Regions from separate parts of the Veillonella magna genome, predicted to be linked through region 1. Evidence: riboswitches for the same ligand, from Rfam matches in the RefSeq annotation. Region 1 holds a riboswitch; each other region holds the start of a gene.

Region 1 (3,151 bases):
AATCCTTGCTCTTTAAGCATATCATAGGAAGCTCCGCCAACGGACAACAAATATGCCACTGCTTCACGTTGTCTCTTTTTTCGAGCCGGTATAGATTCCACGGTAAGAAATGACTCGGGATATAACCAAGCGACCTTAGGCCGCTCATAGCTTTTTAATTCTTTTTTATCAATGGTAAATAAGCGAAGTGCATCAGGATAGGAGCAAAGATAATGATGGCTGAGCCTTTTTGCGGTAGCCAGCATCTCCGGTGTAAACCAAGGTGTTTTATCGAGTACGGAGAGAATAGGCTTAACCGTAAAATTAAGAGCCACTGTTTCCGGCGCATAACCAACAATAATCCCCTCTTCTTTACCGCGCCCCAATGGTATGGCAACGCGCGTCCCAACGGGTATCACGCCAAGTGCATCCGGCACTTCATAAGTAAAGGGCTTGTTCAACTGTTTAGCCGGTCTATTGACAATAACTTCTGCTAATCGCACCGTAGCACCTCCTTAGTCACTTCTTTTGATTATACCATTTCCGTTAGTAATTGAAAAATGGATGCCTCACCATTCTCTATATTACAAGAAGGTAAAAGCATCCATTATTACATCTTCACTTAAGGTTTATGAATCAATCCTCAAGCTATCCAATTAAAGTCCTGCTTCCTGACGAAGGATATCCGCTTTGTCAGTTTCTTCCCAAGGAAGATCGATATCGGTACGACCGAAGTGACCGTATGCCGCCGTCTGACGATAAATCGGGCGAAGCAAGTTGAGCATTTCGATAATCCCTGCCGGGCGAAGGTCAAAATGTTTACGCACCAATTCTCCAATGCGTTCTTCGGAAATTTTACCGGTACCAAACGTTTCTACCATGATGGAAACCGGCTGTGCTACACCAATAGCATAGGCAATCTGAATTTCACATTTATCTGCCAAACCGGCAGCAACGATATTCTTTGCCACATAACGAGCCGCATAAGCAGCACTACGGTCAACCTTTGTAGGATCCTTACCGGAGAAAGCACCGCCACCGTGACGAGCCATACCACCATAGGTATCAACAATAATCTTACGACCTGTTAATCCTGCATCCCCCTGCGGTCCGCCAATAACAAAACGTCCCGTTGGGTTAATAAAGAATTTCGTATTTTCATCAACAAAGCCTTCCGGCAATACCGGGGCAATTACATACTTCTTCAAATCTGCTTCAATCTGTTCACGCGTTACTTCCGGACCATGCTGCGTAGAAATTACGATTGTTTCAATGCGCTTCGGTACACCGTCAACATATTCAACAGTTACCTGCGTTTTACCATCCGGACGAAGATAATTAAGAGTTCCATCTTTGCGCACCTTCGTCAACTGACGAGATAAACGATGAGCCAACGCAATCGGCATCGGCATGAATTCTTCGGTTTCATTAGTTGCATAACCGAACATCATACCTTGGTCGCCGGCACCAATTTTATCAAACTTATCCTGACCGCCTTGGCGGGTTTCCAAAGCTTCATCAACACCCATGGCAATATCGGCGGATTGTTCGTCAATAGCTACATTAACGCCGCAAGTATCGCAGTCAAATCCAAATTTAGCGCGAGTATATCCAATTTCACGGATTGTTTCACGAACAATATGATTAATGTCCACATAGCAATTTGTAGAAATTTCACCTACTACATGTACCTGTCCGGTTGTTACCAACGTTTCGCAAGCAACATGCGCAGTCGGATCTTTAGCTAAAATAGCATCCAATACCGCATCGGAAATCTGGTCAGCGATTTTATCAGGATGACCTTCCGTAACGGATTCGGACGTGAAAAATACGTGTTTTTCAGCCATTCATCTTACCTCCAATAAAAAAATTCCTCATCAATAAGATGAGGAACCTAAACCCCATCTTTCGGCTGTTACCGTCGGAATTAGCACCTTTTCTTCACAGAATGGTTGCTGTAGCTTCATTGGGCCTTTCCCTCCACTACTCTTGATGAGTCATATCATTTCTAATTTAACTGTAGTAACTTTTGTTACCTCGCATATTATACTACAAAAGTATGATTCTGCCAAGGCCACAATGTAATATATCTTTTTACTATAATTCAGCTACGGCTGCAATAATTCGCTTTGCCACATCTTGCTTACTCATAAGTGGCAGATTAGTAATCTGCTCACCAGGATAAATAAATGTAACTTCATTAGTATCCACATTAAAGCCAGCATTTTCCTTACTTACATCATTGGCTACAAGCATATCTAAGTTTTTATTACGCACTTTTGCACGGCCGTATTCGATAACGTCATTAGTTTCTGCTGCAAAACCAATAAGCTTTTGATGCGTTTTCTTCTCTCCCAGCCCCTTTAAGATATCCGGATTTTTTACCAAATCCAAAGACATATGCTCCATCTTTTTTATCTTTTGCTCTGCTGCCTCAGCCACGCGGAAATCCGCCACTGCGGCTGCCATAATAACCGCATCACACTCTTCATATACTGCTTCTACCTGTTGCTGCATATCACACGCCGACTGAACAGGCACAAACTGCACACCATACGGAACCTCAAGATGAGTCGGCGCCGATACCAAGATTGTACGCGCACCGGCTAACGCAGCCTGTTCGGCAATAGCATATCCCATTTTTCCGCTGGATTTATTACTAATGAATCGTACCGGATCAATAGCTTCCTGTGTGCCACCGGCTGTTACAACCACAGTTTTTCCTTTTAACAAATCTGTTTTCATAAGATGAAATTGTAACCATTTCACAATATCCACCGGTTCCGGTAATCGACCAATACCACTGGTTCCGCAAGCCAACGATCCGCTGGCAGCTTCTAATATATGGTACCCCAATTGACGCAATGTGTTCATATTGCGTTGCGTAATTGGATTCAAATACATATTTGTATTCATAGCCGGACAAAGAAAGACCGGTGCCTGTGTAGCCATAATTTGCGTAGTTAACATATCGTCCGCAATACCGGAGGCGATTTTACCGATTACATTAGCTGTTGCCGGAGCCACCACATAAGCATCTGCCCATGTAGCCAACGCAATGTGTTCGACATTCCAATCATGAACATCTTCAAACATCTTTACAGCTACCGGATGCCCACTAATCTCGCCGAAGGTCATAGGAGAAACAAATTTAGTAGCATTTTCCGTCATC
Region 2 (3,151 bases), on a different contig from region 1:
TCTACGGTGATCACATATACGAGCAAACTAAAATAACTGTTACGCAAGTGGGCGAAGAATTTGTGGCGTCCGGTCATGTGGTGCTCGACATGGGATGGAAGGCACTCTTTCAGCGTACGACAAAGAAGACCGCCAAGTCGGGAGAAAAAGAGACTGCCGGCGATCAAGATACCGGTGACGGTCGTAGTGATGACGATGATACTCATGAAGGTCACGGTGAAAGTCATGAACTGCCGCGTGTGAAAAAAGGCGATACGGTAACGGTAGAGAACACGGCTATCGATAAGAAACAGACGAAACCGCCTACACGTTTTACATCGTCCACTTTGCTACAAGCGATGAAGGAAATTCACAAATATGTGCGCAACGACGAACTGAAAAAGCAGCTTAAAGCGGTATCCGGCATTGGTACGGAAGCAACGAGGGCCACTATTATCGGTGAGCTTATCAGCCGTAAGTTCATGCGGGAAAGCGGCAAGAAAAAAGTATTGCAGCCGACAGAGCTGGGCTATATGTTGGTAGATGCATTACCGGATGAAATGTTGTACCCCGATGAAACCGCGATATGGGAAGAACGTTTGGCAGATATGAGTGATGGCAAGGGGACATTAGATGCGTTTTTGCGCGATCAAGTGCAATTTTTAACGAGGCTTATCAACAAAGCAAATGAGGGAATCAATGTAGCAGGATCGACTATGCCCGGCGGCTATGGGGTGCCCATGGAAACTACCACCCGCACGATTGAAAGAAATACGATGACTACTGACAGACAGGGCAGTCATCGTGAGGAACAGCCCCATTCGGATATCCCCTGTCCACGCTGCGGTACAGGTCATTTAGTACGGCGACAAGGTAAGTTCGGCACCTTCTTTGGGTGCAGTGATTTTCCAAAATGTCGGTATACGGCAGGTGTCGGTGATGACGGAATGCCTCGCGACAATGACGGTACGGGAGGAGCGAACACCACATTTGATTGGCAACCGAATGATGCACAGCTGGTCGATGCCAAGGCGAAGGGCTATGTATGTCCGCGGTGTAAGACAGGATATTTTGTGGCTGCCGGAGAAGGAACGCGTAAACGTTGGATTTGCAGCAATACCGAACAGTGTCGTACAAGCTGCGCCGATGTGGATGGTCAGCCTAGCGTGTATGTCGGAAAGAAATGAAAAAAGAAGTTGACAATCGTAATGACTCGGTGTAAGATAGAGCACAAGAATTCTTACATGTATTATAGGAATTAAAATTGCATAGGATTTCATCAAGAGTAGTGGAGGGAACGGCCCGTAGAAGCTACAGCAACCGGCGATGAGTATATTCATTGAAGCGGTGCTACATCCGGCAGAGTTTTCTGAAAGATGAGTGAGGTGAGAGACACCCGTCTGAGGAAGGCGGGTGTTTTCTTTATGTATATTCTTAGCAAAAATGTACCGTAATACATGGGATGGTCCCTTGGGGGAGGGACCGCCAAAAGACCGTACCGGTCATCGCGTAGTACTCCGCATAAAGGTAGTATTGAGAAAAAAGAGAGGTTTGCATATGGAAAGAAAATATCGTTGGCACAAAAAGGAAGACAGTTGGGCCATTGTTATTGGCTTGGGGTTCATTGCCCTATTAACACTTTTGTTTTACGGCGGACTGGGAGATATAACGTCCTGGATTCGTTTTAAGGTAACGCCATGGCAAAGCTGGGAACAGCTGGGGCAAATTATACAAAATGGTTGGGCATCCATTCTGCGGTTATATATAGTATTGGCTGCCGTAATTACGGTGGGGGCGTACTATCTTGGCTTTGGCAGCCGGCGTTTTATCGGCAGCTTTACGGCATTATATGTACTGGCGGTCGTCGTTACGGTATTGGCATCTCATACTTGGATAAAGGCCGCACAACTGGAAGGACCTTTATTAGCACTTGTGGTCGGACTTATTCTCAGTAATCTGGTGCGATTACCGGCATGGCTCAGCGATGCACTGCGCACCGAGTATTATGTAAAAACCGGCATTGTACTCATGGGTGCGACCTTGCCCTTTACAATTATATTGCAAGCCGGTCCGGCCGCTATGGGACAAGCACTTATTGTTTCGGTTGTTACCTTTGGAAGTATTTATTTAGCAGCAACGAAGCTGTTTGGCTTGGATAAACGGTTTGCAGCGTGCCTTGGTGCCGGCGGATCTATATGCGGCGTATCCGGCTCCATTGCTATCGGCGGTGCATGCCGCGCCCGACAGGAACATGTATCGGTAGCAATTTCCTTAGTTATTGTATGGGCCGTCGTTATGATCTTTGCTCTTCCGGCAGCAGCAAAAGCATTGGGGCTTCATCCCGGTGTAGCCGGTGCTTGGATCGGTACGTCGGAATTTGCTGATGCTGCCGGCTTTGCAGCGGCTGAGACAATCGGTCATGAAGCTGCGGTGCGGGCATTTACCTTGATGAAGGTGGTGGGCCGCGATATGTTTGTCGGCGTATGGGCCTTCTTGGTGGCCATTCTTTCCGTAACATTGTGGGAACGTAAGCAAGTAAAAGACAGTGAACACATCGACAAAAAAGAAATTTGGCGACGCTTTCCCAAATTTATTATTGGCTTTTTTGTGGCATCCATTGTTACCTCATTGGTACTAACCGGACTTGATAGCAGTACGGGGACAGCTTACAGTAAAACCGTATTGGCAGCGCTCAAGGAATTACGTGGCTGGTTCTTTGTTTTAACGTTCTTAAGCATTGGCCTTACTACACGTCTTCGCGACTTAACGAAGATAGGATATAAACCCTTGTTTGCATTTGCTATCGGTGTGGCCATCAATGTACCGTTAGGCTATCTGTTATCGACACAAGTTTTTCAGAATTTTTGGCTACAGCTGTAATATATTGCGATACTGCGTACGTGTGAACTATGAATGTATTGGTTACTATGAGGAGGTGCGCATATGACTTCATTGATTGCTATAAAAATTACATTAACACCGGCAGCTACCGCTTCTTCGGTTGTGCGGGAACGCCTGCGTCACTTTGCCAAGCAACATCGGTTTGTTATAGCTGATGCGGAAAGCTCTTGGCATGCTGTTATCTATGATGGTGAAGGAGAAGATGTGAAAGATCGTTTACGACAACAAGGGTTCACGGATACGGAGTTTTCATTGAATGTAGAATACCAAC
Region 3 (3,151 bases), on a different contig from region 1:
GCCGTCGAAACAAAGGAAGCGGTAACAACTGCGCATGAAGCATATGTGTACGCATCTAGCAATGGGTATGTGACACACATGGATGCGGAAGCAATCGGTCTTTCCGCTGTTCATCTTGGTGCCGGTCGACTTAACAAGGGAGATACCATTAACTATCGGGCGGGCATATATGTCTTGAAAAAGATAGGCGATGCTGTTCAGGCCGGTGAAGCGCTGGCGAAGCTGACTTCGGATTCTAAGGAAGGATTAGTGGATGCGTGCAAGCGGTACGCGGCGGCGGTAACTATCGGCGATACACCTGTACAACGGGCGCCATTGATTTTGGCACGTGTTACGAAAGATGGCGTTGAACGATTTGATCGAGGGCAAGATATAAGGGAAGGACAAGTAGCTGACGGGTTATCAAAAGAGATAGATAGCGATGAATTGCTGCGGCAGGCAAGAATGTCACGCGAACAAGCATATGTACCGTATTCACACTTTCCCGTAGGTGCGGCGGTGTTGACGGAATCGGGTGCGATTTATGGCGGCTGTAATATTGAAAATGCATCGTTTGGTCTTACAAATTGTGCGGAACGGACAGCTATCTACAAGTCTGTAGCCGATGGGCATACACGTTTCAAGGCATTGGCGGTTATTGCGGATACGCCGGATGTGTGTGCACCGTGCGGAGCTTGTCGACAGGTAATCAGTGAATTTGCAATTCCGTATATTATCTTAGCAAATATGGAGGGACGTGTAGCAACATACACGGCGGAAGAGTTGTTGCCCCTTTCATTTACGGCAAAGGATATAAAACAGAATAAGCAATAAAAAGAAGAAGCTGTAACGAAATGAGATGTTTCACTCGTTTCATTACAGCTTCTTTTTATTTTACGTGTGAATTTACCGGTAAGACCTTAGAAGGCCGGTAAAATAGCACCTTTGTATTTGTCTTCGATGAATTTCTTTACTTCCGGAGACTGGAGTGCAGCCATTAATTTTTTAATTTCCGGACGATCTTGGTCACCGCTGCGTACAGCTACGATATTAGCGTACGGGGAATCTTTATCTTCCAAGGCAAGTGCATCTTTCAACGGATTAAGGTTGGCTTCCAATGCAAAGTTGGTGTTGATAACAGCAACCGTTACATCATCAAGACTACGCGGCAATTGTGCAGCTTCTAATTCTACAAACTGAAGATTTTTCTTGTTGTCTACTACATCTTCTTTAGTAGCCGTAATATTTTTGGGATCCTTTAAGGAAATGAGGCCGGCTTTTTGCAAGAGAAGAAGTGCGCGACCACCGTTAGTAGGATCATTAGGAATGGCTACTTTAGCACCGTCCGGCAACTCTTTCAAATCTTTGATCTTAGACGAGTATACGCCCATCGGTTCGACATGAACGGAACCGGCAGATGCTAAGTTTTCATTGTGTTCTTTGGCAAATTTTTCCATGTACGGTACATGCTGGAAGAAGTTGGCATCCAGCTCTTTATCGTTAAGAGCCATATTCGGTTTTACATAATCAGTAAATTCAATTACTTTTAAGTTGATGCCTTCTTTAGCAAGAATTGGTTTTACTTGCTCTAAAATTTCAGCATGGGGCACCGGAGATGCTCCGATAGTTAAGGTTACTTGTTTCTGATCGCCACCGGCTGATGCGGTTTTGTCGCTGCCACAACCGGATAATAATAGGGCCCCACCAAGTACAACCGTGGCGGCTAAAGCAAATAATTTTTTCATGGGAATCCTCCTTCTTTCTCATAAAAAAAGCGATGACTGCGTGTGCCGAGTCATCGTTGTATGTACAAGTTTATCTCTCGGTCTACACCGCAGGAATTAGCACCATCGAATGGTTGCCGGATTTCATAGGGCCAGTCCCTCCATCGCTCTCGATAAAAAATATGTTGTTCTCCTATGGACAGTAGTATATCGTGAAAGTTAAGGTTTGTAAAGAGGCAAATGAGAGAGAGTTACAACATCTAAAAAAGAATATGATATAATTAAGAAAAGTAACAAGAGGGAAAGTCGTTGTAAAGCAATTAAAATCGGGAAAACGATGAGCCGTTGGAAGCGGTAAGATAGACGTAGTTTGCGGAAGCAATGCATATGCGGATATAGGCTAGGAGGTATGTATGGGATTCTTTGACTTTTTTAAATCATCAAAGGCAGCTAATGCAGAAACATATTCACCGGGAAGTCGCATTGACGGGATAACATTAATTTTTACGCCCTCTACCGGCACTATTGAATATCAAGGGCGGTATGGTATGCGCGGTTCGTTTCAAAATCGAGATGTACGAACGGTAGAATATAAGGCAGTAAGTAATACGCACGGAGTGCTTCTCATACAAGGGAATGAGGGGACTTTGTTTACAACGGATGTGTTGCGTCGCGGTGTTTGTGACAATGCGAAAACTTGGATAGACGCACGGTTGCCCAGTGCAGAAGAAATCGCACCAAAAGCAAATGCAGCAACTGAGATAGATGGGCAGCAAGGCGAATCGGCAACGGTACACTCAGCGTCATTAACGTCTGCTGCATCAGTGGCTGATGGGGAAGACGTATATGAAGAGTTAAAAAAATTAAAGGAGCTCTATGATCTTCATATTCTAACCGAAGAGGAGTTTGAAGCGAAAAAAGCGGTACTATTAAAGAGAATTTGAAAAAGTTTAAATTAGGTCTTTACAAGACAGGGCATTTCCGTATATAATAGTCGATGTCATGAGGACCACTAGCTCAGCTGGCAGAGCACCTGACTCTTAATCAGGGTGTCCAGGGTTCGAACCCCTGGTGGTCCACCACACTGCTTATTCGCGAACTTTCTACTTCCTCTACGTTGGGGAGTGTAGGGAGTTCGCTTTTGTAATTATAGGAGATTTCGATTTTATCATCGTAAATAACAATTTCCCGGATAAAGGCATCAATGATTTTGCGGCGGGCGCTCTCGGTTCTGAGGTCGCCTGCTATTATTTTTTCTAGGAAGAACATGATGTGTTCTTTCGTTACATTGAATCCTCTACTGGTTAGTTGTAACTCAGATAGCCGGCTTTCTATACCACTAATTTCCTTGTCTACTGCCGCAATGCGATCTTTCAATCCTTCGGCGCTTACTCCGGAGGCAATGGCATCAAGGTAATTATCCATTTTCTTTTTTGCGACGGTTAACT
Region 4 (3,151 bases), on a different contig from region 1:
ACCCCGCACAAATTGGAACTGTTAACGGAAACGCGTAACTAAAAGCGCTTCTCTTTACCAAACTTTTTCCGCAATGGATTTGAGAAGACTCAGTTTTTTCCACTGATCTTCATCGGTAATTGCATTGCCCTCTTCGGTGGAAGCAAAGCCGCACTGTGGGCTGATACAAAGCTGTTCTTTAGGAACATACAGCGTTGCTTCGTTAATTCTTTCAATAATATCTTCTTCTTTTTCAAGATCTGCAAACTTAGAAGTAACCAAACCTAATACGACCTTCTGGTCTTTAATATGACGTAACGGCGTGAAGCCACCGGCACGGTCGGAATCGTATTCGAGGAAGAAACCGTCTACCTTGCAATGAGCAAAGAGAATCGGCGCGATTGGATCATAGCCGCCGGAGGAGAACCAAGTAGAGCGGAAATTACCGCGACAAATATGCATGGTCACCGTCAAATCAGCCGGCTTATCTTCCAATACTTTATTGATTACTTCCACGTACTTCTGACCTACTTTATCTACATCAATGCCGCGTGCTGCATAGGCCTTACGTTTTTCCGTATCACAGAATTCGCCCCATGACGTGTCATCTAGCTGTAAATAACGGCAGCCTGCGTCATAGAATGCATGTAATGCTTTTTTATATGCCTTGGCAATATCTTCAAAAATTTCATCTTCGCTGTTGTAGCAAGCCGGCAATGTAAAATGTTCGTTTCGCACACAACAAATCAAATGTAACATGGACGGTGAAGGAATTGTCATTTTAGCTACGGCGCGGTTATTCACGATAGCATTGAACTCTTTGAAATCCTCCACAAACGGATGATCTTCGAAATCGATCGTATCGGTAATCTCGATGGTTACCGCCTTCGGCTGATGAGATTTAAATTTTACCGACCATGCATCGGCCTTTACATGAGTAATCCCCTTGAGATTTTCAAGGAAATCAAGATGCCAGAAGCTACGACGATATTCACCATCCGTAACAGCCTTGAGGCCTACGGCCAATTCTTTATCGACCAACTTAGCAATTTCTTCGTTTTCTACCTTGCGAAGGCCGGCTTTATCGAGTGTACCGGCTTCAAAAGCCTGACGGGCTTCTTTAATTTCCGGCGTACGCAAAAAGCTGCCTACAATATCATAACGGAACGGTCCTTTTTCAATAGCTGTACTCATTGTCATCTCTCCTTTACCGGTAGTCCTGTGCTACCTTATACATTCGGTCTCTTTTCTCTCTACTTGGCAAATCACCTTGGTTAGCCAACCAGTGCCCCCTGTGCTCCTATTCCAACGGCTACAATAACACGCTTCTCATATTCCCTTATGCCTCAATACATATAAGGTATTAGCACTTAGAGAACGTAGGATACCTTACCTACCTTGCATTCCAATACAAGTATTGTCCACCAAATTACAAAGGGGTACTGCCGTCCAACGACAGATATAAAAAAAGCGTTATCCTCGCAGATAACGTCTGATAGCCATCATCTGCTAGGTCAAAGCCTACTGGAATTGGCACCTTGCCCGACTCAGGCAGGTTGCCGCAGCTTCACAGGGCCATTCCCTCCACTGCTCTTGATGATCTGTATGTAGTTGGTAATACAACGATGTATCACTGTTTCTACATGATACTGTATTTGAAAAATTTTGTCAAATTGTTTTGCCGTAAGGGAAGGATGGGGCGCGGTTGGTATCTTTTTATTTTTGCGAATCACTCTCCTCTATATAATATACACCATACATAAATTTATATTCTACAAAAATATTTACTTACACTCGTTACTCCCTTGACTTCCCTTTATCCCGTATTATAATTAACTTATAGGATATATTGATAACAAAACTCAATTCATCTATCTAATAGTAAAACAAAGAAACGATAACAGAAAAGGAGGGATTAGCAATGGGAGTGGCATTGCATAATTCACAAGACGTGTACAAAGACGCAGGGAGCAGCGTGATTTTTCTAATGCTCAAATTACATCGTAAGGACCAGCCGGCGGAAAAAGAGGTTATCGCCGATATGGCCGATCGCATTCAGGCGATTCAGCGTTCCATGAACATTCGCGCAGAACATGCAAATTTAAAAATCGCCTTTGGCTTCAGTAATGATGCATGGGAGTATCTCTTCCCCGGTGCCAAGAAGCCAAAAGAATTAGAAACCTTCCAAGAAATTAAAGGCGATCGCCACACGGCCGTATCTACCCCGGCGGACTTGTTCCTCCATCTTCGCGCTACCGACGAAGCTGTCGTATACGAAGTGTGCGACCAGATTATGGATTTTCTTCGCCCTGTAACCAATGTAGTCGACGAAACACATGGTTTCCGCTATTTTGAAGGCCGGGCTATTATCGGTTTCATTGATGGCACCGAAAATCCGGTAGGTGATGAAGCAGCCGAATGGGGTATCATCGGCGATGAAGATCCCAACTTTGCCGGCGGCTCTTATGCGTTCGCGCAAAAATATATCCACGATATGGATGCGTGGAAATCCTTACCGACGGACATGCAAGAGAAAGTCATCGGTCGCCGCAAGTTCAGCGACATCGAACTGGACGATGACGAAAAAGATCCACATGCTCACAACATCATCGCCCAAGATAATCGCGATGGTAAAGAACATAAAATTGTGCGCATGAACGTGCCGTTCTCTAGTCCCGGACAGAATGAAACCGGTACCTACTTCATCGGCTACGCCCGCTACTGGGATGTAACTAAACAAATGCTGACCAACATGTTTACGCAAAACGATAAACTTTTGGATTACAGCACGCCCGTTACCGGTGCCCTCTTCTTTATTCCTTCGCGAGACGTGCTTGATGCTATCGCCGAAGGAGAATTATAATACATAAAATATATTGCTAATAACTATTACTAGATAGCCAACACCTATCGGTCAGTAACTAAAAAAGTCCCGCCTAAATTAGGTCGGGACTTTTTTACTAACAGCCGTCTTGTATGATGTGACTCACAAAACTGCTTCATCCGCTACCATGCGAATTGCATGATATGTATTGCCTTTTGCTTTTGGACTTCCATTAAATGCTATTACCATCCCTAACACGTCCTTAAATAAAAGGACTTTCATCTCCGTCTGTCGAAATATATAAATGAAAGATAAAACTAAGTACATCATCTGTATAGGAGGTAGTAG

The links. Region 1 has a riboswitch for S-adenosylmethionine ahead of metK (methionine adenosyltransferase). Riboswitches for the same ligand answer to the same signal wherever they lie in the genome.
Region 2: it holds a riboswitch for S-adenosylmethionine, as region 1 does, so the genes downstream of both, Q5873_RS00870 (YeiH family protein) here and metK (methionine adenosyltransferase) in region 1, are expected to answer to the same signal.
Region 3: it holds a riboswitch for S-adenosylmethionine, as region 1 does, so the genes downstream of both, Q5873_RS08125 (MetQ/NlpA family ABC transporter substrate-binding protein) here and metK (methionine adenosyltransferase) in region 1, are expected to answer to the same signal.
Region 4: it holds a riboswitch for S-adenosylmethionine, as region 1 does, so the genes downstream of both, Q5873_RS00795 (5-methyltetrahydropteroyltriglutamate--homocysteine S-methyltransferase) here and metK (methionine adenosyltransferase) in region 1, are expected to answer to the same signal.

What each region holds. Positions count from the first base shown of each region.
Region 1 is NZ_CAUGKU010000004.1:90,204-93,354, reverse strand. It holds gene priA (replication restart helicase PriA) at 1-482, opposite strand, end outside; gene metK (methionine adenosyltransferase) at 636-1,826, opposite strand; SAM riboswitch class I at 1,878-1,978, opposite strand; gene coaBC (bifunctional phosphopantothenoylcysteine decarboxylase/phosphopantothenate--cysteine ligase CoaBC) at 2,077-3,151, opposite strand, start outside.
Region 2 is NZ_CAUGKU010000001.1:197,289-200,439, reverse strand. It holds gene Q5873_RS00875 (DNA topoisomerase 3) at 1-1,166, shown strand, start outside; SAM riboswitch class I at 1,253-1,362, shown strand; gene Q5873_RS00870 (YeiH family protein) at 1,537-2,859, shown strand; gene Q5873_RS00865 (hypothetical protein) at 2,923-3,151, shown strand, end outside.
Region 3 is NZ_CAUGKU010000013.1:35,663-38,813, reverse strand. It holds partial or broken gene Q5873_RS08135 (thymidine phosphorylase) at 1-324, shown strand, start outside; gene Q5873_RS08130 (cytidine deaminase) at 412-813, shown strand; gene Q5873_RS08125 (MetQ/NlpA family ABC transporter substrate-binding protein) at 900-1,724, opposite strand; SAM riboswitch class I at 1,792-1,883, opposite strand; gene Q5873_RS08120 (SHOCT domain-containing protein) at 2,117-2,647, shown strand; tRNA gene Q5873_RS08115 (tRNA-Lys) at 2,710-2,785, shown strand; gene Q5873_RS09695 (recombinase family protein) at 2,748-3,151, opposite strand, start outside.
Region 4 is NZ_CAUGKU010000001.1:180,527-183,677, forward strand. It holds gene Q5873_RS00790 (AzlC family ABC transporter permease) at 1-103, opposite strand, end outside; gene Q5873_RS00795 (5-methyltetrahydropteroyltriglutamate--homocysteine S-methyltransferase) at 55-1,173, opposite strand; SAM riboswitch class I at 1,479-1,582, opposite strand; gene Q5873_RS00800 (Dyp-type peroxidase) at 1,901-2,842, shown strand.